DNA from 4 places in the Tistrella bauzanensis genome. Region 2 is predicted to be linked to each of the others. Evidence: riboswitches for the same ligand, from Rfam matches in the RefSeq annotation. Region 2 holds a riboswitch; each other region holds the start of a gene.
The links. Region 2 has a riboswitch for cobalamin ahead of IEW15_RS21955 (ribonucleoside-diphosphate reductase subunit alpha). Riboswitches for the same ligand answer to the same signal wherever they lie in the genome.
Positions count from the first base shown of each region.

Region 1: it holds a riboswitch for cobalamin, as region 2 does, so the genes downstream of both, IEW15_RS16235 (methyltransferase domain-containing protein) here and IEW15_RS21955 (ribonucleoside-diphosphate reductase subunit alpha) in region 2, are expected to answer to the same signal.
Region 3: it holds a riboswitch for cobalamin, as region 2 does, so the genes downstream of both, IEW15_RS04500 ((2Fe-2S) ferredoxin domain-containing protein) here and IEW15_RS21955 (ribonucleoside-diphosphate reductase subunit alpha) in region 2, are expected to answer to the same signal.
Region 4: it holds a riboswitch for cobalamin, as region 2 does, so the genes downstream of both, IEW15_RS17170 (TonB-dependent receptor plug domain-containing protein) here and IEW15_RS21955 (ribonucleoside-diphosphate reductase subunit alpha) in region 2, are expected to answer to the same signal.

Region 1 covers NZ_BMDZ01000041.1:14,982-22,444, forward strand. Annotated here, with positions in the region: gene IEW15_RS16225 (ABC transporter substrate-binding protein) at 1-179, opposite strand, end outside; gene IEW15_RS16230 (TonB-dependent receptor) at 211-2,355, opposite strand; gene IEW15_RS16235 (methyltransferase domain-containing protein) at 2,410-3,258, opposite strand; cobalamin riboswitch at 3,350-3,577, opposite strand; gene pncA (bifunctional nicotinamidase/pyrazinamidase) at 3,681-4,268, opposite strand; partial or broken gene IEW15_RS26605 (RNA methyltransferase) at 4,527-5,408, opposite strand; gene cimA (citramalate synthase) at 5,290-6,930, opposite strand; gene IEW15_RS16255 (DUF1501 domain-containing protein) at 7,018-7,463, opposite strand, start outside.
Region 2 covers NZ_BMDZ01000078.1:10,269-17,731, forward strand. Annotated here, with positions in the region: gene IEW15_RS21945 (crotonase/enoyl-CoA hydratase family protein) at 1-690, shown strand, start outside; gene IEW15_RS21950 (AMP-binding protein) at 785-2,572, shown strand; cobalamin riboswitch at 2,592-2,818, shown strand; gene IEW15_RS21955 (ribonucleoside-diphosphate reductase subunit alpha) at 2,951-4,888, shown strand; gene IEW15_RS21960 (ribonucleotide-diphosphate reductase subunit beta) at 4,879-5,991, shown strand; gene IEW15_RS21965 (thiolase family protein) at 6,008-7,168, opposite strand; gene IEW15_RS21970 (alpha/beta fold hydrolase) at 7,319-7,463, shown strand, end outside.
Region 3 covers NZ_BMDZ01000006.1:78,503-85,965, reverse strand. Annotated here, with positions in the region: gene IEW15_RS04530 (cold-shock protein) at 118-330, opposite strand; gene IEW15_RS04525 (TetR/AcrR family transcriptional regulator) at 597-1,211, opposite strand; gene IEW15_RS04520 (glutathione S-transferase family protein) at 1,355-1,990, shown strand; gene IEW15_RS04515 (LysR family transcriptional regulator) at 2,033-2,929, opposite strand; gene IEW15_RS04510 (aldo/keto reductase) at 3,039-4,106, shown strand; gene IEW15_RS04505 (group III truncated hemoglobin) at 4,132-4,617, opposite strand; gene IEW15_RS04500 ((2Fe-2S) ferredoxin domain-containing protein) at 4,710-5,510, opposite strand; cobalamin riboswitch at 5,744-6,030, opposite strand; gene cobW (cobalamin biosynthesis protein CobW) at 6,188-7,240, shown strand; gene cobN (cobaltochelatase subunit CobN) at 7,262-7,463, shown strand, end outside.
Region 4 covers NZ_BMDZ01000045.1:28,271-35,733, forward strand. Annotated here, with positions in the region: gene IEW15_RS17160 (FecCD family ABC transporter permease) at 1-473, opposite strand, end outside; gene IEW15_RS17165 (ABC transporter substrate-binding protein) at 476-1,342, opposite strand; gene IEW15_RS17170 (TonB-dependent receptor plug domain-containing protein) at 1,346-3,307, opposite strand; cobalamin riboswitch at 3,475-3,703, opposite strand; gene IEW15_RS17175 (SDR family NAD(P)-dependent oxidoreductase) at 3,808-4,602, opposite strand; gene IEW15_RS17180 (YicC/YloC family endoribonuclease) at 4,682-5,572, shown strand; gene gmk (guanylate kinase) at 5,654-6,322, shown strand; gene IEW15_RS17190 (calcium/sodium antiporter) at 6,431-7,420, opposite strand.

The DNA.
Region 1 (7,463 bases), on a different contig from region 2:
GCGCCGATCGCGGCCAGCATCTCGACATTGCTAGAGAAGATGGCGACGATCCGCCGGGGGGCGGCCGGGATCACCACCTCGCGCCCCAGCGCGTCGGTGACCCGACGCGGCCAGCCATCCGCCGCGCGGACAATACCGGATGGCATCACCGATACCGCCAGCACGATCAGCGCCAGCAACGCGCCCCCAAGATGACGAGGCCGGCGTGAATCAGAACCGCCAGGTCGCGCCGACATAGGCACTCCGTCCGGCCTGACTGTTGCCAAGGCCACCGTTCGATGACACCGGATCGCCCCGATAGGGCACGCTGTCGGTGGCGATGAACAGCGGGTGATCGTTCACATCCCACAGATTGTCGATGCCGCCGAACAGGGTCAGGGCGTCAGTCACATACCAGTCGCCACGCAGGTTCATCAGCCAGCTCGACCCCTTGCGATGCACATACCGGCTGTCGGACTCGGCACCGGCCACCAGCGACTCCTCGGTCTCGTAATAGAGCGGGCCACGGAAGACAGCCGTCGTCGTCATCGACCAGATGCCGCGCGCGCCGAAGCTCACCCCCAGCGCCGCCTGGGTTTCATGCATCCGTTGCAGCCGCGTGCGATCGGGGCCGGTCAGCGCCGGATCGGCGCCCTCGTCGCGCATTTCGAAATTCCACACCCCTGATCCCTGAACGGCCAGCGCCCAGTCCTGCCAGCCAAGCCGGCGGGCAAGGTCATAGCGGGCCTGAAGTTCCAGCCCGCGGATGATGGCATCGCCGCCGGCATTGGCATAAGTCCGCTGATCGGTGCCGGTGGTCACCGTGGTGATGCGGTCGGTGATCGTGTTCTGGAACAGGGCCGCATCCACGAACAGCGGCCCGTCGGCATGGGCGGCGCCCAGCTCGAATTGCAGACTGCGTTCGGGATCGAGATCCGGATTGCCGAAGGTGCGGCCGCCACCGACGGCGGTGAAATCCGAGGCAAGCTCGGTGCCGGTGGGCGCGCGGAAGCCGGTCGCCACCCCGGCCCTCAGCGTCACGGTCGGCCACGCGGCCCAGGCGGCACCGACACTCCAGGTCACGTCATCCCAGCTTTCGGTGCGCTTCACCAGCAGCGGCTGGTTCGGGGTCACGCGGGTCGACACCCGGCCATAGCTCCAGCGCGCCCCGCCACGCAGGGTCAAGGCATCGTCGAACGCCCGGTGCACGGCCTCGCCATAGACGCCGAGGCTGTCGGTATCCTCGTTGATGTCATAGGGCGGCACCTGGGCGGTCGTCCCGCCGGTCACCGATTGCCGGACACGGTCACTGCGCAGTTTCGCGGTTTCGGCATCGATGCCGAAGATCAGATCGGTGTCGTCATCGACCGCCAGACGCGGCGCCAGCTTCAGGCCCATCACGTCAAGCTGCCGGCGGTTGTCGTCGGACGAGAAGCCGTCGGCGCCGCTGCGCTGACGTTCGGCCCCCCAATGAAAGCTGTCGACATCGCGCACCACATAGGCCTGCGCGGCAACACCGATCCCGGCACCGAATTCCCGGTCCCAGCCCAGATCGATCGAGGCATTGCGCCGGTCATCGGTGTTGTTGGTGTCCCATTGCGAGCCCCGGAAGCCGGCATCATAGACGCCGTCGGTGCGCAGCGTCAGGTCGATGCGCCCCAACCGCTCATTCTGGAAGCCGAAGGCGCCCAGCCCGCCGCCACGCCGCCAGCCGGTGTTGTCGAGCCGGCCTTCGGGCGTGTCGTAATCGTCCTGCACGCCGCCGCCCAGGCCGACATAATGATCGAAGCCGCCGCTGGCGCCGGCGGTGGCGGCATGGCCGCGGGCAAGGCCGAACGATCCGACGCGCGCGGTGATCTCGCTGCCGGCCTCTTCGGTCGCCCCCGACCGGGTGATCAGATTGACCACGCCGCCGATAGCCTGAGCGCCATAGATCACCGAGGCCGGGCCACGGATGATCTCGATCCGGTCCAGATCATCGGGCGACAGCTTCGACAGATTGGCGGTGCCGGCGCGGCGGCCGTTCATCAGCACGGTCACCTGACTGCGCCAGTCGCGGCCCTGGCCGTCGGTGGCACCGCCACGGATGTTGAACGAGGTCTGACCGGGGCTCCAGTCGCTGAAGAACCCGACCGCGTTCTCGGCCAGAAGATCGGTGACCGAGCGGGCAGACGAGCGCCGGATGGTGTCGGTGTCGATCACCTGCACCGTGCCCGAGGCCCGCGCCCGCGGCTCCGGCCGGCCCTGGGCGGTGATGACCATACGGTCGAGTTCCGTGGCAGCGACGTCATCGGCCAGCACCGGCGCCGGTGACACTATGGTGCAGAGGGCCACCAGCGCCGATGGCCCGCGTCGGCGCGTGAAAGAGCTGCGCATGATCATGATGTCCGGTTTCTTGGTCTTGTGGGAAGAGATGCGGGCGTGCCCCGATCAGCCGTGCCAGAGCAGGATGGCGCTCACCTTCGGCGCCTCGGCAATGACGCCGCCGTCATCGGCCGGCATCAGCGCCTGGTCGAGATGCCGGTCCAGGCGGTGCGCCAGATCATCTGAAACCGGCCCATGACGCCGTGCCAGCCGGTCGATCATGTGGTCGCGGGCCGCGGCATGATCGGCAAACCGGGCACGGAAACGCCAGTCGACCAGATGCACCAGATCTGGCGCATGGTCCGGCCCAAGCTCATCGAGACACAAGCTGTGGCCGGGCGTTGTATCGTCGCCATGCAGGTCATCGGGGAGGAAACCAGACAGGCACCAGCTCCGCGGCCCCGCCTGCGCCGGCACGACCCAGGCGAGATTGCGGCCACGACCACGGGTGCGGGCATGGAGCGCCTGCGCAGCACCGATCGGCCCCGGAATATTGGCGCAGAGCACCAGATCGGCCGGGTCGGCCATGGGGGCGGTATCGAGCGCCTGCCAGCCATCGGCGCGGACATCCAGGGTGAGATCGGTCCTGCCGGCCACCACCGCCGCCAGCCGGCCGCGCATATGGGCGTTGGGCTCCCATGCGGTCCAGTGTCCGCCCCGGGCGATCAGGCCAAGGCCAAGCACCCCCGATCCGGCGCCGACATCGATCAGCGACCGGACACGCCCACCCATGAGCGCGCGCAAGCACTCTCCCAGATTGCGGGCATAATCGGATCGGTCCAGGTGCTCGGCGAAGAATGCCGCGTCGGCATCGCCCCAGGGCGCGGGGATCGGAACAGCGGAGCCGGAAAGCGACGGCGACGGGTGGTCGCCGGCAGTGCCGGATCTTGCCGGCAGAGACGGTGCGGGCAGCATGATGCCTCACTATGCGTGGCACATCACCGCAGGCAGGACGGTCGGCGGAAACCAACCATCGCCACCGGTACTCCCCGACCGGCAGGCACGCGCGTGACCACGATAGACGGCAGGTCTCCTGGCTCACGGGTCTTCACCGGACCGTCGCCTTCCCGGCCGCATCATCCGATGCCGCGCCAGTGGCGAGTGGACGGCCGGCTCGCCGTCTACAGTTGCGGGGACAGCCGGGGCATGGCACAGGCGCTGGCTCAAGCCAGACACACACACGCACCCCATTCCCTTTTGATCCCCGAAGGGAACCGTCTGAGCCGAGACTACAGGCGCGATTCATGACCGGTCAAGCATCTCGGCATCCGGTTTATGTTATGTTATAACATAACGTCGATTGCAATGCGAAAACACCGCGACATGGCAGTTGCCGTTCAGCCGGTGACGGCAGCCGTCAGTTCGGCGCTGCCGACCAGCCGCACGCCGGCCGCCTGCATCTGCTGGCGTGCCCGATCGAGCGATCCGTCGGTGTCGATGGCCCGGCAGGCATCCTCGACCACCACCGCCTCGAAACCGGCGGTGCGGGCGTCGAGGGCGGTCCAGGCCACGCAGAAATCGGTGGCAAGCCCGCAGATGAACACGCGGGTGATGCCGCGGCTGCGCAGATAGCCGTCAAGCCCGGTCGGACTGGTGCGGTCGGCGGCAAGAAAGGCCGAATAGCTGTCGACCGCCGGGTCGTCGCCCTTGCGGATCACCAGCCGTGCCTGCGGCAGATCCAGCCCGTCATGCAGATCGGCGCCACGGCTGCCCTGCACGCAATGGTCGGGCCACAGCACCTGGGCGCCATAGTCCAGATCCACGGTCTGGAATGGTGCATGCCCCGCATGGCTGCTGGCGAAGGAGGTATGGCCCGCCGCATGCCAGTCCTGGGTCAGCACCACTTCGGCGAACAGCCGGCCCAGCCGGTTGACCAGCGGCACCACCGCGTCGCCATCGGCCACCGCCAACGCACCACCGGGCATGAAATCATATTGCAGGTCCACCACCAGCAGCGCGTCATGGGCGCCGATGGTGATCCGCCCGGCGGCGGCATCGACGGCGGCCCGGCGGCGATCGGGGCCGCGGGCGCGGCCGGGTGCCTTTGGCGGAACGATGCCGGCCGCCGCTGTGGCCCCTGCGGCATCGGCCCGGTCCAACGCCGCGCGCCGGCGCCGATAGGACGGGAAATCGGCCAGTTCGCCCTCGCGGGCGCCACGGATCATCAATCCGTGCAGGAAGCCGCGCATCGAGCGGACCTCCTGCCCGGTCAGATCGGCGCGCTGAAACATGGCCTGGACGTTGCGCAGCATCGTCGGCCGCATCTCAGGATTCCGGATCACGCCCGACCAGTCCAGGGCCTGCGCCAGATGATCGAAGAACGAGGCCACCTCCTTCTTCGACGCCCGGCCATAGCGGCCCATCTCCATCTGCACCGGCACGGTCTCGTCGCGGGTGGTGAACCATTCATACGAGAACAGCGCCACGGCCTGCGCCAGATTGAGCGAGGCGAAGGCCGGGTTCAGCGGCACGGTCAGGATCAGGTCGGCAAGGGCGATGTCTTCATTCTCAAGCCCGGTGCGCTCCGGTCCGAACAGGATACCGATCCGGCCGCCGGCCTCGGCATGGCCGCGCATCCGCGCCGCCGCCGCCGCCGGGGTCGCGACCGGCTTCACCATGTCGCGCGGGCGCGCGGTCGATGCCGCCAGGAAATCCAGATCGGCCACGGCCTCGGCCACGGTATCGAAGACCCGTGCCCGCTCAAGCACCGCGTCGGCGCCGGAGGCCAGCACGCCCGCGCGATCATTGGGCCAGGGACAGCGCGGCGCCACCAGCCGCAGATCGGTCAGGCCGAAATTCAGCATCGACCGGGCGGCCGAGCCGATATTGTCGCCGATCTGGGTGTTCACAAGGATCACAGCCGGCTGAACGCCGCCAAGCCCGTCGAGGCCACGGGTGGCAGCGGCCTTGGCCGGCCGCTGCTCGGACTGGTCGGTCATCGGTCGATCAGGCTCCCACATCCAGGGCCGCGGCGGCGTCGGCCGCCGCCGGCACCGATACGCCGGCCTGAAACAGCCGGTAGGTGATACCATCGGCCAGCGCCTCATAGGACGCATTGACCACATTGGCCGACACGCCCACCGTCGACCAGTGATGGCCAGTGGTATCGGCGCTTTCGATCACCACCCGGGTGACCGCGTCGGTGCCGGTGCCGTCGGGCGCCGACATGATCCGCACCTTGTAATCCACCAGCCGGACATCACGCACGCCCTGATAGGTCTGGGCGATCGCCCGGCGCAGGGCCGTGTCCAACGCGTTGACCGGGCCGTTGCCCTCGGCCACCGCCATGATCGGCACACCACCCACAGTGATCTTGATCGTTGCTTCCGACAGGGTCACCAGCTCGCCACGCGCGTTGTAGCGGCGTTCATCGATCACCCGGAAGGATTGCAGGCGGAAGTATTCCGGCACCTCGCCCAACGCCCGGCGGGCCAGCAGTTCCAGACTGGCATCGGCGCCGTCATAGGCATAGCCGACATGCTCATTGGCCTTCACCTGCTCCAGCAGCCCCGGCAGGCGCCGGTCATCGGCCGCGACCTCGATGCCGATCTCGGCCAGCCGCACCAGAAGATTGGCCCGGCCCGACTGGTCCGACACCAGCACATGGCGCCGGTTACCCACCTGTTCCGGCACCACATGCTCATAGGCGCGCGGATCCTTCAGCACCGCGCTGGCATGCAACCCGCCCTTATGGGCGAAGGCGGCGGCGCCGACATAGGGCGCATGGATGTTGGGCGCGCGGTTCATCCGCTCATCGAAGGCGCGGCTGACCGTTGTCAGATGGGTCAGCCCTGCCTCATCGATGCCGGTGGTATAGCCCATCTTCAGCATCAGGGTCGGCAGCAGGGTCACCAGATCGGCATTGCCGCAGCGTTCGCCCAACCCGTTCAACGTACCCTGGATCTGCCGCACCCCGGCGCGCACCGCCGCCAGACTGTTGGCCACGGCGTTGCCGGTGTCGTTATGGCAGTGGATACCCAGGCGATCGCCGGGGATCAGGGTCGTGACATGACGGACGATCTCGTCGATCTCGTGGGGCAGCGTGCCGCCATTGGTGTCGCACAGCACCACCCAGCGCGCGCCGGCGGCATAGGCAGCCCCGACCGCCGCCAACGCATAGTCGGGGTTGGCCTTATAGCCGTCGAAGAAATGCTCGGCATCGAACATGGCCTCGGACTTGACCCGCGCCGCATGGCCGATGCTGTCGCCGATCATCCGCAGATTCTCGTCCAGCTCCACGCCCAGTGCCATGGTGACCTGAAAATCCCAGCTTTTGCCCACCAGACATGCGGCCGGCACATCGGCGCCAAGCACCGCGGCAAGCCCGGGATCGTTCTCGGCCGACCGCCCGAAGCGCCGGGTCATGCCGAAAGCTGAAAACCGCGCCCGGCTCAGCCGGGGCAGATCGGCGAAGAACGCGTCATCGGTCTGGTTCGCGCCCGGCCAGCCACCCTCAATATAATCAATGCCCAGCTTATCCAGTTCGCGCGCGACACCCGCCTTGTCGGCTGCCGTGAAATCGACGCCACGGGTCTGCGCGCCGTCGCGCAGGGTGCTGTCATACAGATAGATGCGCTCACCGGACATGGGGGTTCGTCTCCGTCGGTCGGATAATTCCGGACATGTTTAACACCCGGAACCGAGCGATGCGAAACGGAAACCTCTGGGCCTTCTCTATATCTTGACGAGATCAGCCAGCGGAACAACGTCAGATGTCGCGGGAAACACGACGTTTTCAACGCTTTCCCGAGAAACCCTCAGATGATCCAACGCAACCCCTTTGAGTACGGCACGCATGTCTAGAGTGGGTTTCAGATCACGGCCATCGTACAGAGCCGACTCAGACAAGCCCGGCCAGTCAGCAACGATACGACCACCATTCACCGCGCCGCCGCACAACATCATCGCCCCTCCCGTGCCGTGATCGGTCCCATTGCTGCCATTCGGGCGGGCAGTACGGCCAAACTCACTTGCAACTAGAATAATCGTCTTAGTCCATCGTTCCTCGCCAAGTGTCTGTCTCATGGTAGACAAGCCATTTGCGAGCTTGGACAGTGCATCTTGAGATCGTCCCTTGATGGTTCCTTGTACCGTATGTGTATCCCAGCCATCGACTGACA
Region 2 (7,463 bases):
GCCGACACCGCAGAACAGATGGTCGAGCATCCCTGTCAGCAGGAGCGCTTTCCATGGGATCCGATGGTCGACTACGCCTATATGAAGCGGAACACCGAGGATTTCATGAGCCTGTGGCGGTGTTCGAAGCCGACCATCGCCAAGGTTCATGGCGCGGCGGCGGCCGGAGGCAGCGACATCGCGCTGTGCTGCGACCTGCTGATCATGGCTGAGGATGCCCGCATCGGCTATATGCCGACCCGCGTCTGGGGCTGCCCGACCACGGCGATGTGGACCTATCGCCTGGGGCCGGCGCGGGCCAAGCAGATGATGTTCACCGGCGACCTGATCGACGGCCGCACCGCCGCCGCCTGGGGATTGGCCAACGAGGCGGTGCCGGCGGCAGAGCTGGAGGCGGCGACGCTGCGCCTTGCCGGACGTATCGCCGGCGTGCCGCGCGGGCATCTGGCCATGCACAAGATGGTGGTCAATCAGGTGATGCTGACCCAGGGCCTGGAACAGTCGCAGATGATGGCGACAGTGTTCGACGGCATCACCCGCCACAACCCTGAAGGCCTGTGGTTCCGCCGTTATGCCCAGGCCCGGGGCTTCAAGGCGGCGGTTGCCTGGCGCGACAGCGGCCGACCGATCCCCGAGGGCGACGAGGCCCGCGCCCTGATCCGCGAGATGGACGGACACGGCGACGGCTGAGGCCGCACACGGCCGGCGCCAGGCCGGATAACGGACGCCAACGACAAGAACGATAAGACGAAGACACGTCCCCAAAGGGAGGGAGACACGACCCATGCCGACCGGCACCGATGGGCGCGAGGCGGCGCTGCGCGCCCGCCTCGACGCGACACCCACGCCCTATGATCTGCTGGCACAGATCGCTGTCGAGCGTCCGGATCATCCGGCGCTGGATTATCTGCCGGATGCCGCCGGATCGCCCCCGATCACGATCAGCTATGCGGCCCTGGTCCGCGAGATCCGGCAGATGACCGCGGCCTTGCGCGCCGCAGGCGTCGGGCCGGAGGACGGCGTCGCCATCCTGCTGCCCTTCGTGCCGCAGGCGGTGATGGCGCTGATCGCCGCCACGGCGGCCGGTATCGCCTTTCCGATGAACCTGCTGCTGTCAGCCGAGGCACTGACGGCCCAGATGACCCTGGCGCGGGTCCGGGTGGTGGTGACCATGGGGCCGCATCCGGCGCTGGATGTGCATGGCAGGGTGATGGCGGCGGTGGCGGCGGTGCCGACGGTGACCAAGGTTGTCGCGGTGCCGATGGGCGCCGCCAGTCGGCAGGCTGTCAACTGGGTCGACTTCCTGGGTAGCGGTGCGGAGTGTGTGGTCGATCCGGGTCATCCCGACCGGGTGGCGGCCTTCATTCACACCGGCGGCACGACCGGTGCACCGCGGCTGGCGCAGTTGTCGGCCCGCAATCTGGCGGCAGCGACGCTGATGGCGGCGGCCGGCAGTGGCATGATCGCCGAAGACCGGGTGCTCACCGGCCTGCCGCTGTTTCATGTCGGTGGCGCGGTGGATGTGCTGCTGGCGGCCCTGTCGCAGGGCGCCACGGTGATTTTTCCAACCGCGACCGCCATGCGCAACCCGGAGGTGCTCCGCCGGTTCTGGCAGATCGTCGACGAGACCGGCGCCAGTATGATCGGCAGCGTGCCGACCATTCTGGCGGCCATCGCCGACAGCCCGCGCGGGTCCGCGCGCCTCGACCGGCTGCGGGCGATCCTGACCGGCGGTTCGCCGCTGGCGCCCGAACTGGCGGCGCGGGTGGAAAAGATCGCCGCATGCCCGGTCTGCCAGCTCTATGGCATGACCGAGACCGGCGGGATCGTGTCGGTCCAGCCGGCTGACGGCCGGTTCCACGACCATGCCGTGGGCCCGCCGGTGCCGCTGGCGCGTGTGGCGCTGGGCGCGGTCGACGCGGCCCGTCTCCCCGGTGCGCAGGGCGAGGTTCTGGTGGCGGGCCCGCATGTCTTCCAGGGCTATCGCACCGCTGCCGGCACCGTGGATCGCCCGCAGGACGGCTGGCTGCGATCGGGTGATCGGGGCGAGGTGCTGCCATCGGGCGAGCTCCGGATCATCGGCCGGGCCAAGGACGTGATCATCCGCAGCGGTCACAACATCGATCCGGTGGCGATCGAGGCGGTCGCGCATGCCCATCCGGCGGTCGCCCAGGCGGCGGCGGTTGCCATGCCCGACGATTATGCCGGGGAACTGCCGGTGCTTTATGTGATGCCGCGCGCCGGCATGATCTGCTCCGAAGACGACATCGCGGCCTTTATGGCCGCGCACATCGCCGAGCCGCCGGCGCGGCCGCGCCATGTGTTCGTGCTGCCCGACCTGCCCTTGACCCCGCTTGGCAAGATCGCACGCTTTCGCCTGCGTCAGCTCGCGGCCGAACATCGGGTTCGGGCGGCGCTTGGCGAGACCGGAGAGGGCCTCGCGATCCGCTGCGCGGATCCGGCGGCAAAGCGCATCACGATTGACGGCGAGGTGGCACCCGACCGGCTGCGGGCCATCGAGGCGGTGCTGGCCCGGCTTGGCCTTGAACGCGCCCAGGAATGCCAGCCTTGACGACAGGGTGTCCATCTGCACAATATGCAGTGTTCTCGGTTCCTCATATCCACAAAATATGGGGCTAAGAGGGAATTCGGTGCGGTGGGCGGCTCAGAGGTGCTCGCCAAATCCGAAGCTGTCCCCGCAACTGTAGGCGGCGAGCGACCACACGATCTGGTGCCACTGGCATGACGACATGCCGGGAAGGCCTGTGTGGCAGTGGCGACCCGCGAGCCAGGAGACCTGCCGCGAACCTGTTGAAACGTCCCTGGGCGGGGAGTCCCGGCGGGCGCAGGCGGCAGCTCATGCCTTGCCCGGTTGTTCCGGGCCAGGGCTGTGGCCTCATCGCCCTGCGTTCACCCGGAACCGCTCCGCCAGGGCAGATGGGTGAACACCATGTCGTCTGCGGCCTTCGACTTCGACCGTCATGGTCATCTGGTTCCCGTTACCGCGCCGGTCGGGGCCGGGCGGATACGGCATGCGCCGCTGCCGGCCCCGCTGGCACCGGTAACGCTGGCACCGGCACCGCGGCCCTCGGATCTTGCCATCGATCATGGTCGCGACACGCTGCTGACCGATTTCGGCAAGGCGACATTGCGCGACCGCTATCTGATGCCGGGGGAGCGGTATCAGGATCTGTTCGCGCGGGTGGCCTGTGCCTATGGCGACGATATCGACCATGCCCAGCGGATCTATGATGCGATGTCGCGGCTGTGGTTCATGCCGGCGACACCCATCCTGTCCAATGGCGGCACCGCGCGGGGCCTGCCGATTTCGTGCTTCCTGAACGCCGTTCCCGACAGCCTGGACGGTATCGTCCGGACCTGGAACGAGAATGTGGCACTGGCCTCGAATGGCGGCGGCATCGGCACCTATTGGGGTCAGGTCCGGTCGATCGGCGAAACCGTGAAGGGCTGTGGCGAGACGTCGGGCATCATTCCGTTCATTCATGTCATGGACGGCCTGACCCTGGCGATTTCGCAAGGGTCGCTGCGCCGCGGATCGGCGGCGGTCTATCTGGACATTCATCATCCCGAGATCGAGGAATTCCTGGAGATCCGCAAGGCGTCGGGCGATTTCAACCGCAAGGGCCTGAACCTGCATCACGGGATCAACATCACCGATGCCTTCATGGCGGCGGTGAAGACAGGGGATGATGTCGCGCTGCGCAGCCCCTGTGACGGCAGCGAGATCCGGCGGGTGGATGCCCGCCGGCTGTGGCAGCGCATCCTTGAAACCCGGCTTCAGACCGGTGAGCCTTATCTGTTGTTCATCGACACGGTCAACCGGGCGCTGCCGTGCCACCAGCGGATGCTGGGGCTGGATGTGTCGACCTCGAACCTGTGCAGCGAGATCACCCTGCCCACCGGCCTGGATCATCACGACCGGGAGCGCACCGCGGTCTGCTGCCTCGCCTCGTTGAACATCGAGACCTGGGACGCATGGAATGAGGCGCCGGGCTTCGTCGAGGATGTGATGCGCTTCCTCGACAATGTGCTGACCAGCTTCATCGAGACCGCGCCCGACAGCATGGCCCGCGCGCGCTATTCAGCGATGCGCGAACGCTCGGTCGGGCTGGGCGTGATGGGCTTTCACGCCTTTCTTCAGGCGCGAGGCATTCCGTTCGAAAGCGCCATGGCCAAGGCGTGGAATCTCGCCATCTTCCGCAAGCTGCGGCGCGAGGCCGACCGGGCATCGGTGTTCCTGGCTGGCGAGCGCGGCCCCTGTCCCGACGCGGCCGAAGCCGGCATGCAGGCGCGGTTCAGCCACAAACTCGCCATCGCGCCCACAGCATCGATCAGCATCATCTGTGGTGGCACCAGCGCCTGCATCGAGCCGATCCCCGCCAATATCTACACCCACAAGACCCTGTCGGGCGCGATATCGGTGCGCAATCCGCATCTTGTCCGGCTGCTGGCCGCCAAGGGGCTGGATAGGCCGGCGGTCTGGCAGTCTATTCTGGGTCATGAGGGATCGGTGCAGCATCTGAATGCGTTGACCGCAGAGGAAAAGGCAGTGTTCCGCACCGCCTTCGAGATCGATCAACGCTGGATCATCGATTTCGCCGCCGACCGCGCGCCATTCATCTGCCAGAGCCAGTCACTGAACCTGTATCTGCCGGCCGATATCGATAAATGGGATCTGCATATGCTGCACTGGACCGCCTGGGAGCGGGGGGTGAAGAGCCTGTATTACTGCCGGTCGCGGGCGTTGCAGCGCGCGGGCTTCGCGGGAGATGCCGACAGCATGGCGACCAGCGGAACGGATGCCGTGTCGACCTCCGCGGCACGTGTCGCGCCGACCGATTATGAGGAATGCCTTGCATGTCAGTGACGATCCGCACCCATGGCCTTGCCGGCATCCCGGGCACGCTCGATCCAATGACCCTGATCGGCACTGGTCGCGTCGGCTTGCTGACCGCGACCGGCAGCTATGACGTCGACCGCTACCCTTGGGCCTATGGCTTCTGGAAGCGCCAGCAGCAGGCCCATTGGATGGGCGAGGAAGTACCGCTTGGCGGTGATATCAAGGATTGGCATTCCGACCGGGTCAGCGATGCCGAACGCCAGTTGCTCACCCAGATCTTCCGCTTCTTCACCCAGTCGGATATCGAGGTTGGTGACAATTATCTGAAGCGCTATATCCCGCTGTTCCAGCCGCTGGAGATCCAGATGATGATGGCGGCGTTCTCGAACATGGAAACCGTGCATATCGATGCCTATGCCCTGCTGTTGAAGACGCTGGGCATGCCACAGGCTGAATTCGAGGCCTTCCGCAGCTATGGCGATATGCGCGCCAAGGCCGATTACATGCACAGTTTCGGCACGGGCACGGTTGCGGATGTGGCGCGGACGCTGGCGATGTTCGGTGCCTTCACCGAGGGCATGGCGCTGTTCGCCAGTTTCGCGATGCTGCTGAACTTTCCGCGCCACAACAAGATGAACGGCATGGGCCAGATCGTGAGCTGGTCGGTGCGCGATGAAAGCCTGCATTGCGCCGGCATCATCCGCCTGTTTCATGAATGGCATCGCGAGACCGGCGCCGTGACCGCATCGGTCCGCGATGACATCATCGATCTGGCCCGCACCATGGTGTCGCTGGAAGACCGGTTCATCGATCTGGCCTTCGAACTGGGGCCGGTGCACGGTATGACGCCGGCCGATATCAAGGCCTATATCCGCTATATCGCCGACTGGCGGCTGACCCAGCTTGGCCTGCGGCCGGTTCATGGCTGTTATTCCGACGTCGAGGATGGCGCACGACCGCTGGTGCCGCATCCGTTGCCCTGGCTGGTCGAAATTCTGAACGGCGTTGAGCACGCCAATTTCTTCGAGCAGCGCGCGACCGAATATTCCAAGGCCGCCAGCCGGGGCGACTGGGATGGCCCGGCCGGTGTCTGGGCGCAGTTCGACCGCAGACACCGCTCGGCAACCTGACGCTGAACGCGCCTGATCAGACGGCTTCAAGAATGGTCGCGATGCCCTGGCCGCCGCCGATGCACTGGGTGGCGAGGGCATAGCGGCCGCCGATGCGCTTCAGCAACTGCGCGGCCTTGCCGGTGATCCGGGCACCGGTGGCGCCCAGCGGATGGCCGATGGCGATGGCGCCACCGTCGATGTTCACGATCGCCTCCGGTATCTCAAGCTCCCGGATGCAGGCCAGCGCCTGACTGCCGAAGGCCTCGTTGATTTCGACCACGTCGATATCGGCGATGGTCAGGCCCGCGCGGGCAAGTGCCTTGCGCGTGGCCGGCACCGGCCCGATGCCCATGATTTCCCGCGGACAGCCGGCAATGGCGGTGGCGCGCACCCGCGCCAGGATCGACAGGTTGTGGCGGATGGCGAAGGCTTCCGACGTCACCAGCACGGCGGCGGCACCATCGGTGAGTGGCGATGCGGTGCCGGCGGTGACGGTGCCGTCGGGCCGGAAGGCGGGCTTCAATCCGGCCAGAGCCTCCAGCGTCGTCTGAGGCCTGAGGCAGCCATCGCTGTCGATGACCGCGCCATCAGGTGTGGTCACCGGCACGATTTCATCGGCCAGCCGACCATCGGCACGGGCGGCAGCCGCCTTCCGCTGCGAGGCGAGCGCCAGCTTCTCCTGATCGCTGCGCACCACATGATACTGCGTCGCGACATTCTCCGCCGTCTCACCCATGGTGATATGGGCATCGACAATGAGGTCGGCATCTGGCCGAGAGGGGCTGCGGAAGCGCGGATTGGGGTTGTGATTGAAGCCGCCCTGGGGCACGCGGCTCATCGATTCCACCCCGGCGCAGATGAAGGCCTCGCCGGCGCCGGTCGCGATCTGGCCATGGGCGATATGGACCGCCGACATCGACGATCCGCAGAACCGGTTCACGGTCATGCCGCCGATCGATTGAGGCAGGCCGGCCAGCAGCAGGGCGACACGGGCGACGTTGTCGCCCTGTTCAGCCTCGGGATAGGCGCAGCCCATGATCACATCCTCGATCAGCGCCGGGTCCAGCTCCGCACGCTCGACCAGTGCGCGAATGGTGGTGGCTGCCAGATCATCCGGGCGGACCCCGGCCAGGGCGCCCTTGCGGGCGAAATGAAACGGCGTGCGGACATAGCCGGCGATGACGGTGCTGGTCATGGGGAAGACCTGTCCTTTGCGTCAGGGGAACGGTTGGCGTCAGGGGAGGGGCGGTGCCACGTCGGCATGCGCCATTTGTGTTGCCATGACCGATTATATGATGATTATCATATATAACGTCAATGACCATCAGAAGAGGCGACCCTGCCGATGTCCACCCAGCCCTCCACCCTGGCAGACCCCGATGCCTCCACGACGCCAGCCCGGCGCCCGACCCCGCGCCAGTTGGCCCGCGCTCTCATCACCCCCGACCGCCGCCGGGCACGCCCGGCGCGGCAGATGCCGATGCCCGACA
Region 3 (7,463 bases), on a different contig from region 2:
AGGGATCGGCCCGGATCGCCGGTCATGCAAAAACCCCGCGCCTCGGATGAGGCACGGGGTCTTCGAAGCTCAGTCCGGTGGGCTCTCGGCGAACCCTGGACGGCAAACCCGCTAGGGTCAGCCGACGATCCGGAGGTTGTCGGCAGTCATCTTGCCGCTGCGACGGTCAGCGACCAGTTCGTAATCAACGCGCTGGCCTTCGACCAGCTCGCCGATGCCCGAACGCTCGACGGCGCTGATGTGCACGAACGCGTCATTGCCGCCATTGTCGGGAGCGATGAAGCCGAAGCCCTTCTGGGCGTTGAACCACTTAACGGTGCCGGTCTGCATGGGGAATGTCCTCATCTGCAGTGTGTCTACATAGCCGCGTTACCGCAGCCATCGGAATCGCATTTCAGGAAAGAAGAGTATCAGCTCGACGCAAATTTTTTAGCGCAAGATCAAGTCATTCTGGTCCATCCATCGACGGGCTGAACATGAGCGTATTCTGAGAGAAATTCAAGCGTCATGATCGGATTTCCGGTCGATTCATCGTCCGGCTCGGGCGAGCGGGACAAAAATACATCGCTTTTCCGGCGGTGTGACAGTTCATCACCTCACCGCTGCGCCGTACCGGATGGCGGGCCGCCGGTCGCCTGGAAGCCCATGATCCGGGCAAAACTATTCAGCGTGCGGTCGCGTGCATCCGGATCCCGCAGCAGGCGGCTGGTCTGGGCATAGGCCAGCACCATGCCGAACAGCAGGAAGGCGCGGTCGCGGTCGCAGCCGGTGGGGCTGGCGCGATCATCGGCGGCCGAGACCAGTTCCGCCAGCAGGTTCTGCCACTGGCGTTGACCCTCGACCAGTTTGTCGTGCAAGGGGCCCGGCTGGTCGTCGAGTTCCACAGCCGCCGCGGTCAGCGGGCAGCCGCCGGGCAGATGATGGCCATCCACCCAGGCCAGCCAGTTCAGGAACACCGCCGCAAGCCGCGCCCGGCCGGGTGGCTGCGCGCGTGCCGGGCGCCAGACCACGGCGGCGAAGCGGTCCTGCATGGCGTCCAGCAGGGCGGCCTGCAACGCTTCCTTCGACCCGAAATGGGCGAAGACCCCGCTTTTCGACATGCCGAGCGCCGCCGACAGTTCCCCCAGGCTCAGCCCCTGCATGCCCTGCAGGCTGGCGCGGTCGAGCGCCGCGGCGATGATCCGCCGCCGGGTGGTCTCCGCTTTGCTCATCTATCCGCTCCTGGCATCCGCTCCTGGTCGCATATCTGGCCGCGGCGTCGCCTCGGCGCCGATCCAGCATAGGGGCCTTGACCAAAAAGTACGATCGTTCACTAATAATCCACAGACCGTTTTTTTGTGGAGCCCCCGCCGCCATGTCCGACATCACCTTGTTCTATGCCAGGGCCGCCTGCTCGCTGGCCGTGCGGATCGTTCTTGAGGATCTGGATCTCGCCTATGAGGACCGGGCTGTCGACGTCAAGGCGGGTGAGGCCGGGGCGCCCGCCTTCCTGGCGGTCAACCCCAAGGGTCGGGTGCCGGTTCTGGTGACGGCCGCGGGCGACACGCTGACCGAGGCGCCGGCGATCCTGATGTATCTGGCGCTCAGCCACCCGCAAGCCGGGTTGCTGCCCGCCGATCCGCTGGGTCATGCCCGGGCGCTGGAATGGTTGAGCGAGTTGTCGGGCGTGATGCATGGCCAGGGCTATGGCGGGCTGTGGCGCAGCACCCGGTTCAGCGACGATCCGGCGGCGCAGGATGGCATCCGTGCCCGCGCGGCCCGGACCATCGCGGACCAGTCGGCACGCATCGATGCCCGCCTGTCCGGACGCGACTGGGCGCTTGGCGACCGCTATTCGGTGGTCGACGCGTTCCTGCTGGTCTTCTATCTGTGGGGGCTGCGCGGCGGCACCGACATGGCGGGGCTGTATCCGAACTGGCATGCCCAGGCGGAACGCGTGCTGGACCGGCCGGCGGTGCGGCGGGCGCTGGCGCGTGAGGGGTTGGCCTGAGTGCCGTGGTTATGTGGTTATATGGGGATGGCCGGGTGACGGCTATCCCTGCGGCCGCATGATGAAATCGATGAAGGCCCGGAGCGCCGGCGGCACCTGACGTCGGCTGGGATGATACAGATAGAAGCCGGGAAAGGGCGGTGACCATGCTGCCAGCAGATGCCGCAGCCGCCCGGCCGCAACGTGGTCGCGAACCAGATCGGCGAAGAAGCAGCCGATCCCGGCGCCATCGAGGGCGGCGCGCACCAGCATGTCGGGCGCATTGGTGATCACCGGGCCCGGGACCGCGACGGTCAAGGCCTCGCCATCGCGGCTGAATTCCCAGCGATAGGGGGCGCCGCTGGTGGGCCAGCGATAGTTGAGGCAGCGATGTCGGCCCAGATCGCGCGGCGATGACGGTGTGCCGTGACGATCCAGATAGGCCGCGGCTGCCACGACCATCATGCGCTGTGCGCCGCCCAGGCGGATGGCGATCATGTCGCGGGCCACGGTTTCGCCCAGGCGGACGCCGGCATCGAAGCCGCCGGCGACGATGTCCACCAGACGATCATCGACCGTGATGTCGAGCATGACCGCCGGACAGGCGGCGCTGAACGGGGCGATCAGGGGTGCTATGTAATGCAGTGCCGCATCCCGGGTCACGTTCAGCCGCAGAACACCGTGCGGGCTTTCACGATTGCGGGTCAGGTCATCGACCGCGACATCGAGTTCCGCGAGCGCCGGCAGGATGCGCGCCAGCAGGCTGGCGCCGGCGTCGCTGATCGCGACACTGCGGGTGGTCCGGTTCAGCAGCCGCACCCCCAGCCGGTCTTCCAGGGTGCGGATCGTCTGGCTGAGCGCCGATGGCGTCATGCCCAGATGGGCCGCGGCGCGCGCGAAGCTTTCATGCTCGGCGACAGCCGCGAAGGCCCGCAGCTCGGCGACGTCACGCCCTCTCATTATGCCCCCGTTTCTTCATGGTTCATTCAGATCATAAGCCATTCTCTGCAGAATGCGCAGCGGCGATGCTCACACCGGATGGACCAGATGGCCATGACGGGAGACGACCATGCATGACATTTCCGGCCTTGATCACTATCGCCTGCTCGGTCGCTCGGGCTTGCGGGTGTCGCCGATGGCGCTGGGCACCATGACCTTCGGCACCGACTGGGGCTGGGGGGCGGATGAGGCGGCCGCCCGCCGGATCTTCGATGCCTATGTCGACCGGGGCGGCAACTTCATCGACACCGCCAACGCCTATACCGATGGCAGCGCGGAAACCATGCTGGGCCGGTTCGCCGCGGGGCGTCGCGACCGGCTGGTGATCGCCAGCAAATACACCCTGCCGACGCGGAAGGGCGACGCCAATTCAGGCGGCAATCATCGCAAGAGCATGGTGCGGTCGGTGGAGCAGAGCCTGATCCGGTTGAAGACCGACCATCTCGACCTGCTATATCTCCATGCCTGGGATGGGACGACGCCGGTCGAGGAGATACTGCGCGCGATGGACGATCTGGTCCGCGCCGGCAAGCTGCTCTATCTGGGGCTGTCGGATATTCCGGCCTGGCAGGCGTCGCGCATGCAGGCGATCGCCGATCTGCGCGGCTGGTCGCCGCTGATCGCGCTGCAGGTGGAATACAGCCTGGTTGAGCGCACTGTCGAGCGGGATCTGATTCCGATGGCGCGTGAAATGGGGCTTGGCGTGATACCCTGGTCGCCGCTGGCAAGCGGCGTGCTCAGCGGTAAATACAGCCGGTCGGATCTGGGGCGCGACGCCGGGGCGGCGACCACCACTACCCGCCGCGATTTCGCCAGGGCGAACGGCGCGTTGACCGCGCGGTCGCTGGCGATCGCGGATGTCGTGAGGGCCGTGGCGGCAGCCTGTGGCGCCACGGCGTCGCAGGTGGCGCTGGCCTGGACGATGTTGAACGGCGCGGTGGCCGCCCCGATCATCGGCGCGCGGACGGTTCAGCAGCTCGATGAAAATCTGGGGGCGCTGGCGGTCAGGCTCGATGACGCTCAGCGCCGGCAACTGGCAGAGGTGAGCGCGATCGATCCGGGCTTCCCGCACGAGATGCTGGCACGCGCGACCACCCGCGCGGTGATGTCGGGCGGGGTGACAGTCGTCGGCCGTTGACGGTGGTGGCGCCGTTGACCGTGACTCAGGATACCGGCTCGGCGGCGGCCGCCGGCGACAGCCGTTCCCCCCGGCGCAGCATCTGGCCTCGGCCGACGGCGATGCCCATCTCCAGGCTGGCGGCGATGCGGCCGGCCCGGTCGATCAGCAGGGCGGCGCCGGCCTCGGTGCAGATGGCGGTGACGGTGTCGCGAAACAGTGCCAGCCAATGATCGAAATCGGCACCGCTGATCGGCAGCGGCAGATGCGCCGGCATCGGCCGGCCATGATAATCGCCGGTCATCAGCGCCACCGATGACCAGAACCGGCGCATCTGCGCCAGATGCGCCGGCCAGCGCTCGTCGGCGATGTGGGCCGCGAAAATCGGGCCGAGCACCGGATCGACGCGGATCCGGTCATAGAAACTGTCGACGACCCGGGCGATGACCGTTTCGGTCAGGCCGGTTTCCTCGATGATCCGGACGGTCAGCGCGGCCCGCCGTTCGGGGCCGCCCTCGGGGTGCAGCGACATCGCAGAGCCTCATCATTCAATGCATTGCATATACATCTTATGGGCTCACCCCGACGGGATGACAAGCGGCGGGGCCGGCCTGCGACCACCGGTCACGTGGCGGCACGGAACAGCAGATCGCCGACCGGCCGGCCCTGTTTCAGATGCTCGTCCACGATGCGGGCGGCGGCGGCGGCATCGGGCACCGCACACCAGTATCCGCCGGGATGCAGGGTCAGAACCGGCCCGCGATTGCAGGGGAACAGGCAGCGGCTGCGGGTCATCATCACCCGGTCGGTGGCTTTTGCGCGCAGACCCGCCGCTTCCAGCGCCGCCAGCAACGCCGTCCAGACCGGCCCCGAACCGCGATGGGCACAGCGTGGCCCGTCACAGGCAAAGATGTGATGGGCATGATCCGGCGGGTCGTTCCATGACGGCCTGGTGTCGATGGCGGGGCTGTTGCGGATGTTGTCGTGGTCGCTGGCGGCGATGCGCGCGGCGATCGCGTCGATGAAAAGCGGGTCGCCCTCCACCGGGGCGCTGAAGCTGATGTCGAGGGTGATGGCATGGCGCTGTGCCCAATCATGCAGGGCACCCGGCAGCCAGCCACGCAGGCTCATCTCGGCCGGCACCACCAGATCGACCAGCAGCACCGTGCGATGGCCGCCGCCGGCCAGGTCGCCAAGCGCGCCCGAGACGGCTGGTACCGCCAGTTCGGTGAAGGCCAGCACCACCGGCCCGTCAAAGCCTGAGATGTCCCGCAGCCGGGCGGCCACCGCCGCGCGCAGGGTTTCCAGCCGGCGCGGGCTGCCCTGGCCGCGTCGCACCAGCAGGATGACCGCGTCGTGGTCGATCCGGGCAATCGTCGGTGAGGCTGGCGTCGGCGAGGCTGACGTCGTGTGGTCAGCCTGCATCGCGGCCGCGATCTGCGAATGGCCGATAACGGTTTGATGTATCTATATAAATCGCCATCTCTGCACCGTCACCAGTCGCCTCCGCCGAAACGGATCGGCGGTCCATGGGTCAATGGCTGACAGCGGAGGTGGGTGCGGCGATGTCCGGGGGGCGGCATATGGGGCGGGCTGTCCGGCGGGTCCGGAACAGCCGCATGCGCGGCCCTGGATCAGCGCGCACCGCCCTCCGCGGCTTGCCGGTCGTGTCGCAGGCTGGTTTCCGGGCTCGACTGCGGGAGGCGTGCAGAACCATGTCATGGTCCTGATCCTCCGGGCCCGTGCCTTCCCAGGTGCCCGGCCGATGCTGGCGGGGTAAAACCCAGTGGCTGCGACGGGCTTGCCGCGTGTCCTACCGTTGCGGGGGCAGCGTCGGCTTCCGCCATGCCGGATCGGGTGATCCGGGATCGCGTGCCGACTTCCCAATTCTCCGCGAGTAACCCTGATCGGGCCACTCGACGGCACCTGTGCAGCGCTGATGCTAGACTGCCGGACCTGCGTCTGCAACGCGTTTTCACGGCGTCGACGAGACCGGAATGGCGTCGGCCGGTTCGCCATGCGGTCTGAAGACAGCGGATTGACGGCGGCCCCCACACGCCTCTACCGTTGCCCCGACCCGATTGAACCAACGCGAGGCGCGCATGAGCACCCGGTCGAAAATACCTGCGACGATCGTCACCGGCTTTCTCGGCGCGGGAAAGACCACGCTGATCCGGCATCTGATCGAGAATGCCGGCGGTCGGCGTCTGGCGCTGATCGTGAACGAATTTGGCGATGTCGGCATCGATGGCGATCTGCTGAAGGGTTGCGGAATAGACACGTGCCCTGATGAAAACGTGATCGAACTGGCCAATGGCTGCATCTGCTGCACGGTCGCCGATGACTTCCTGCCGACCATGGAAGCGCTGCTGGCCCGCGAGCCGCGCCCCGATCACATCATCATCGAAACCAGCGGGCTGGCGTTGCCTAAGCCGCTGGTACAGGCCTTCGCCTGGCCGTCGGTGAAGACCCTGGCGACGGTCGATGGCGTGATCGCGGTGGTCGATGGCGCGGCGCTCGCCGAAGGCCGGGTTGCCAATGACCCGGAGGCGCTGGATCGTCAGCGCGCCGCCGATACCTCGCTCGACCATGAGGCCGAGGTCGACGAGCTGTTCGAGGATCAACTGGCCTGCGCCGATATGGTGATCGTGACCAAGACCGATCTGCTGGATGCGGCCGGTCTGGCCCGTGCCCATGCGGCGATCGCGCCCGAATTGCGGCCGGCGACCCGGGTGATCGAGGCGGCAGAGGGCAGGGTCGACCCCGCCGTGCTGCTGGGGATCGGCGCCGCGGCCGAGGATGACATCGCGTCGCGACCCAGCCATCACGACGGCACCAGCGAGGAAGAGCACGGCCATGACGCCTTTGCGAGCTTCGTGGTCGAGCTTCCGGACGGCATGAGTCCTGATGACATCAGCCGGCGGATCGCGGCGGCGGTGGCCGATCATCCGATCTATCGGGTAAAGGGTTTCGTTTCAGTCACAAACAAGCCGATGCGGCTGGTGGTCCAGGGCGTGGGGCCACGGCTTCAGCAGCATTTCGACCGGCCCTGGGGTGCCGGCGAGGCCCGGCGGTCGCGGCTGGTGGTGATCGGCGCGCAGGGGCTGGATGCCGGGGCGGTTGCTGCCGCACTCGGCGGACGGACCGCGGCCTAGGGCCGGGCGGGGCGGCCCCCGATGCATCTGCTGGCAGCCGAACCCGGCCGGATCGACGATGGCGACGAAGCCATCGACCTGCGCCAGAGCCCGGCCGAAATGGTGGTGGTCACCGCCGCCGACACAGAACTTGCCTGCCTGTCGGCAGCGCGGGACCGGCTGGGCGATGCCGCACCCGGGCTGCGGCTGGTCAATCTTCAGCGCCTGAAGCACCCGATGTCGG
Region 4 (7,463 bases), on a different contig from region 2:
ATGGCGACACCGGTCAGGATCAGCGCCGTGGTCCCCGCCCCCCGGCGGGCGACCAGTGCCAGAACCAGCGTCGCCAGCAGGGCGCCGGTGATGCCGCCCAGCGGCAGAGCCAGCGCCCAGAGCGCCCCCAGCCCGCTATAGAACACACAGACCGCACCGAAGCCGGCGGCACCACTGACGCCGATCACCCCCGGATCGGCCAGCGGGTTGCGCAGCAGGCCCTGAAGGGTGGCCCCGGCCATGGCGAGCCCCGCGCCCAGCAGGGCGGCCAGGATCGCCCGGGGCAGGCGCAACTCCACCAGGATCAGGGCATCGAGGGTTTCGCGGCCATGCCACAGATCGGCGACGGCCTGCCACAGATTCAGCCCGTCGGGACCGGTCGCGATCGAAGCGAGCATCAGCAGGGCGGTCAGTGCGGCAAGCCCGCTTGCAAGGAGGCGCGTGCCGGCGGCCAGGTGGATGTATGGCCTCATTATCATTGGTCGGCACCGCGCCGGGTCAGCACCGTGCGGCGCGCGGCCGACAGCCGTGCCACCGCCTCGGCGACCCAGGGGCCGGGGCAGACCCACAGCGCTGCCGGCAGCGAGGCGATGGTGATGCCGGCCTGACGGCTGCGGAAAGCCGGATGGTCCAGCACCTCGCGTGCCAGGGCCGGCGGCGCATCACCATCGCTGTCCAGAATCAGCAGCTCCGGTTTCAGCCGCAGCAGCCGTTCCAGGCCGATGCGGCCATCGCCATCCACCGGTGCATCCGGCGCCAGATTGCGCAGGCCGGCGGCCGTAAGGATCTCGTCCTGAAGCGTGCCGGCGCCGGCAACGCCGCCGCCGGGCCGCAGTACCACCACCCCCGGCATGCCGCCCTGATCATCGGGTGCCGGCCGCGCCGCCGCCAGCATGGCGTCCATCCGGGCCAGCATCGCCACGCCGGCATCGGGATTGCCGACCGTGGCCGCGAGGCTGGTCACCTGATCGCGGATGCCATCGAGGCTGGTTGCCTCGTCCAGAAGCCGCACCGGAATGCCGGCGCGGCGCAGCATGGCCGTGGTGGTGGCGGTGGTATAGCGCCCGGCCACCACCAGATCGGGTCGGAGCCGGGCAATCTCTTCGGCCCGCCCATGATTGAGCGTCAGCCCCGCCGCGGCGCCGGCATCGATCGCCGCCGGCCCTGCCGCCAGCCAGGTGACCGACACCAGCCGCCCCGGTGGCGCCAGCCGCAGCAGCAATTCATCCGCGCACAGGTTCATCGAAACGATCCGGGTCGGTGCCGCCCCGACAGGTGCCGCAGCCGGGATCATTGCCGCAAGGATCATCGCCGCCACGGCCACAGGGCTGCGCCGGATCATGGCTCAGAACCGCATCCGCAGGCCGGCATAGGCTGCCCGCCCGCGTGAACCATAGCCCAGAACCTCCTGATACTGCTCGTCGAACAGATTGTCGACCCGGCCGAAGATCTCGGCCCTGTCGGTGAGGTCATAGGCCGCGGTCAGGCCGACCAGCGTATATGCGCCCAAGGTGACGACGCTGCGGGCATAATTGGCGTCATAGGCCCAGTCCTTCTGCTCGCCGTTATAGACCACCGACACGCCGGCGCGGGCGCGGTCGTCCAGAAAGCGGGTGGCGATATCGGCGCTGGCGACATGCGGCGCCCGGCGGATGAGTTCCTCGCCCTTGGCGTCCTCGCCATCGGTATAGGTGTAGGTGAGGCGGAGATCCATCCAGCCGGTCGGCCGCAGGGTCAGCGATGCCTCGACGCCGTCGATCTTCGACGTGCCATCCAGATTGAGCGACGTGTTGCCAGACCCTTGAATCAATCGGTCGATATCCTGGCTGAAATAGCCGAGATCGGCGGTGATGCGACCGCCAAGGAAGGATTGCTCGACGCCCGCATCCCAGCCGCGCGCCCGTTCGGGCTTCAGGTCTGGATTTCCCCGATAGCTGGCCGAATAGCCGAACAATTCAAACAGGGTCGGGTTCTTCACCCCGGTGCCATAGGATGTGCGCAGCCGCGTGCCGGTGCCGTCGATCACCCAGGCCGCGGTCAGCCGGTAGGTGGCGGCATCATCGAACAACTCGTTCTGATCCACCCGGCCGGCCACCGACAGGAACAGGCTGTTGAACAAGCCCAGCCGGTATTCGGCGGCATAGCCAGTGGCATCGAAGGCCCGATCGACCGACGACCAGTCGCTGTGGGTGCGCACGGTCTCGCGCTCATACTCCGCCGCCAGACTGATATCGTGGCTGGCGGGCAGGCCGGTGGTGGTGTCGAAACTGTAATCGGTCTGATAATCGGTCTTCAGGCGTCGCCCCAGATAGGTGCTCGACACCGAGCCGTTCGCGCGATAGTCGCGGTCGTGTTCGGTGTGGGCCAGGCCGAGCTTGTGGCGCCACCGGCCATCGGCCATGGCATAGCGGGCCTCGGCGCGTGCGAAGCTCTGGGTGCCGCGGGTCTCTTCGTCGCCGTCGACGGGCAGGGTGGAATAGCCATCACCTTCAGCATGATAGCGCAGGGTTCTGCCAACCAGGGCGAATTCCAGATCCTCGGTCGGCCGCCAGCCGAATTTCGCGAAGGCCGATCGGTTGCGATAGCCGTCGGTCTCAGGATTGCCCGCCCGCTCGTCGGCGACCGAGATGCCGTCGGTGCGGAAGCTCTGCACCGAGACCATGCCGTCGAAGATCTCGTCGCCATAGGACAGGCTGCCAGCCGCCTCGCGGGTCTCGAAGCCGCCGGCCTCGGTCCGCAGACTGCCCGACAGCGGGCCGGCGCCGCGCTTCGTCGTGATGTCGATCACCCCGCCCATGGCGTCCGATCCGTACAGCGCGCTCTGGGGGCCGCGCAGAACCTCGATCCGCTCCACCTCATAGGCCAGCAGATGGGCGAAATCGAATTCCGAGCCGGCCGACGGGTCCGATACCTCAATGCCGTCGATCCGCACCAGGGTCTGATTGCCTTCCGATCCACGGATGCGGATCTGCGACAGGCCACCGACCGAGCCGGTGCGGCTGACCGCGACGCCGGGCACCAGCCGCAGGGCGTCGTCGACATGGCGGATCTGAAGCGCGTCGAGCTGCTCGCCGGTGATGACCGTCACCGCACTGCCGATCGCGGCCAGCGGCGTGGGCGTGCGCGCGGCCGACACCGAGATCGGGCCGAGCGGTGTGACCTCGTCATCGGAGGCAGCCTGTGCAATGGGGGACGACAGGCCGGCGGCGAGCGCGGCTGTCAGAATGGCGGCCGTGGTGACATGGCGGTTGGCTGGCTGGCGGCGGACGGAGTCCGGGCGGCGGACGTGGGCAGTGGTATCAGGCACCGATAGACCTCGTTCAGCAACGTCGACCGGTCACTGCGAACGAGGCCAGCATGGTATGCGGCTTTGTGCCTGTTGGAACCGTGCCTGAAGGAAGACGGGTGTCCGGGGGCCCTGACGCCGCCACCGCTTGCAAAAACCCATCGGTACACCCCGCCCGACGTGCTCGCCCGTGACCGCGAATGACGGCAGGTCTCCTGGCTCGCAGGTCATCGCACCGCCATCGCCTTCCCGGCCTCGATGGACCAGTGGCAGTCAGGATGGGGCACTCGCTGCTTACAGTTGCGGGGGCAGCCGCGGAATTGCGATCGCCGGCTTCGGCCGTGATCGCGCACCGCATTCCCTTTTCATCCCCGACCGACCAGGTCGATCGCGGACACCATCAGTGGCGCCATGGTTGCGCAATCGGGGTGCGTCTGGCAAGAGCATATCGCAGGGCGTCAGGGCGTCAGGGCGTTTCGCGATGGCGGGCCGGCCAGCCACGGACATGGCGGTCCTGGCGACTATTTGCCCGGCATCCGGCGCAGAAGCGCATCCGCCCAGGATGCCGGCAGGGCTGCCAGCAGCCAGACCACCGCGGCCAGTTGCCAGGGAAAGGCGATCCGGGCGCGATTGCGACAGAGTCCCCGGCGGATGATGGCGGCGGCGCGATCGGCCTCCATCAGGTACGGCATCGGAAAGCGGTTGCGCCCGGTCATCGGTGTCCGCACGAAGCCCGGGCAGACGACGGACACATGCAGGCCGCCCTTGGCGAGGCGCGGTCGCAGACCTTCGCCCCAGGCCTTGACGGCGGCCTTTGATGCGGCATAGGCGGGGGCACCGGGCTGGCCGCGATAACCGGCCAGGCTTGAGATGATCGCAATCGCCCCGCGTCCCCGGCCCAGCATCAGATTGGCGGCCGGCAACACGGTATTGACCACGCCGTCGACATTGACCGCGAAGATCGCGCGCGTGACATCGGCCGAAACGGTGCCGCCCGATGCCGCCTCGTTTCCCGATATGCCGGCATTGGCGATGACCAGATCCAGGGGAAAGGTCGTGTCGGCGCGGGTGAGCCAGTCTGCCATGGCCCCGGCATCGGTCACGTCGAACAGGGCCGTGTCGACCGTGGCACCGCTGGCGCGGGCGGCGGCGGCCACACTGTCCAGGCGGGCCGCGTCGCGTCCGTGCAGCGCCAGCCTGACGCCCGGCGCGGCATAGGCCCGGACCAGTGCGGCGCCGAGCCCGCTGGAAGCACCGGTGATGGCGATGTGGCGGGGCGACAGGTGGTCGCGTGGCGGGCGGGTCGCGTCGGACATCTGTGGCAATCGCTGCTTGGCGGGGGCTTGCGGGGTTCGTATAGTCCGCCGATCATCGCTCATCCTCAGGAGATTGGCCATGGCGCTCGCCAGCATGACGGGATTTGCCCGCGCCGACGCCGGCGATGCGCGCTACCGCTGGAGTTGGGAGGTCAAGAGCGTCAATGGCCGCTCGCTGGATCTCCGCATCCGCCTTGCCGCCGGCTTCGATCAGTTCGAGCCGGTGATCCGCCGGGTGGCCCAGGACCGGCTGCGGCGCGGCCATGTCAGCGTGCAGCTTGCGATGGTGGTCCATGCCCGCGGCACCCGGCTGCGCCTGGACCCGGATGTGGCCGACGGGCTGGGCGAGGTGATCGCCGATCTGCAGCGGCGTTTTCCCAAGGCCAAGGCGCCGCGGATCGATGGTCTGCTGCGCGTGCCCGGCTTGATCCAGGCCGTGGAGCACGAGGAAAGCGAAGCCGCCCGCGCCACCCGCGAGCACGCGATGACCGACAGCCTGATCGTGGCCTTCGACCGGCTGGTCGCGGCGCGCGCCCAGGAAGGTGCCGCCCTCGCCCGGCTGATCGACGAGCATATCGATGCGATCGGCGGCCTGATCGCCGATGCCCGGGCGACCGCCGCCGCCCAGCCCGAGGTGATCCGCAACCGGCTGGACGATCTGATCCACAGCCTGCTGCACGACCGCGCCGGCCTGTCGGAAGACAGGATCATCCAGGAAGCGGCCGTGCTCGCCGCCAAGGCCGATATCCGCGAGGAACTGGACCGGCTGGATGCCCATGTCGCCCAGGCACGGGCGCTGTGTGCCGACGACGAACCGGTCGGCCGTCAGCTCGATTTTCTGGCCCAGGAGTTCAACCGCGAGGCCAATACGCTGTGCTCGAAATCCTCGGACACCACGCTGACCCGCATCGGGCTGGCGCTGAAGACCCGGATCGACCAGTTGCGCGAACAGATCCAGAATGTTGAGTAAGATCCTTCATATAAAAGGATCTTTTGGAATGATGGAAGCGAGACACGTGATGCAGACTGCCGGACCGGCCCAGGTGTGGGCATGAGTGATGCCGCCACCACCAGCCGCCGCCTTCCCCATGACCGGCGCCGTGGCCTGATGCTGGTGCTGTCATCGCCATCGGGCGCCGGCAAGACCACCCTGTCGCGGCGGTTGCTGGCCAGTGATGACGATATTGCATTGTCGGTATCGGTGACCACGCGCGCGAAGCGGCCGGGTGAAGTGGATGGGGTGGATTATCACTTCATCGACAAGGCGGCGTTCCAGCGGATGGTCGGTGACGATGCCCTGCTGGAACATGCGACCGTGTTCGAGAACAGCTATGGCACCCCGCGCGCGGCGGTGGAGGCGACATTGGCATCCGGCCGTGACGTCCTGTTCGATATCGACTGGCAGGGCACTCAGCAGCTGGCAGATCGGGCGCGCGACGATCTGGTGACGGTCTTCATCCTGCCGCCGTCGATCGTGGAACTGGAACGCCGGCTGACCACCCGTGCCCAGGACAGCGCCGAGGTGGTGGCCAGGCGGATGGCCAAGGCGGCTGATGAAATGAGCCACTACGCCGAATACGATTATGTGCTGGTGAACGATGATGTCGATCGCAGCCTGGCCAATCTGGAGGCGATCCTGCGCGCGGAGCGCCTGCGCCGCAAGCGCCAGCTCGGCTTGAGCGGTTTCGTGAATGGCATGCGTGAGGATGCCGGTCGCTGAGCTTCGCTCTGTTGACCGTCAATCAGATCGGTCTGACCACAAACGACTGATGGCCCGCATCGGATATCCGGTGCAGGCCATCAGTGCGGTGTCGGGCAGGGCAGTGGCTCAGGCGAGCCCGAGCGCACCGCGTACCGCCGGCGACAACTGCACGACGAAATAGAGCACATAGGCAGCCAGGAACACACCGGCCTCGCGCCTGCCGATCCGCCAGCCGGTCCAGGCGAAGACCAGCAGCAGCCCGGTTGCCGCCGCCATCACCCAGATGTCGAGCGCCAGCACCTCGGGCGGGATGGCGATCGGCTGGACCAATGCCGTGACGCCGCCGATGCCGAGTGCGTTGAAGATATTGCTGCCGATGATATTGCCGAGGGCGACATCGCCATGCTTGCGCAGCGCCGCCATCACCGAGGTGACCAGTTCCGGCAGCGAGGTGCCGACGGCAACCAGGGTGAGGCCGATCACCGCTTCGGACAGGCCGAAGGTCCGCGCCACCTCGACCGCGCTTGAGATCAGGAAATTCGCCCCGAGCATCACGCCGGCGATTCCGATGGCTGTGATCAGCAGGCTGCGGCCGATACTGGCGGTTTTCACCGGCTCCTGATCTGCCACATAGTTCGCCTCGGCGGCGTGCATCCGGGCGGTGGCATCGTTCATCCGCTTGTCGGAGATATAGCTGAAGACCGTATAGCCGACCAGGCCGACCAGGAACAGCACACCGGCGGTCCGCCCCAATTCGCCGCCCAGGCAGGCGAGGATCAGCGCGAGTGTGGCCAGCGTCAGCATGGTGCCGTCGCGCTTGAACGCCTGCGGGGCAACCGCGATTGGCAGGATAAGCGCGGCAGCACCAAGAATCAGCAGGATATTGGCGATATTGCTGCCGACGATATTGCCGATGGCGATGCCTGGCGCCCCGCCCAGCGCCGCCTGAAGGCTTGCGACCAGTTCCGGTGTGGAGGTGCCGAAACCGACCAGGGTGAGGCCGATCACCATCGGCGAAATCCCCAGCCGGGTGGCGGTGCCCACCGCGCCGCGGACCAGAAGTTCGCCACCCAGAAACAACAATCCCAGGCCGGCGGCGAGCAGAAGATAGGTCATGCGGTCTCCCGTGTCGTGAATGGCACCCCGGAGACATGACGAC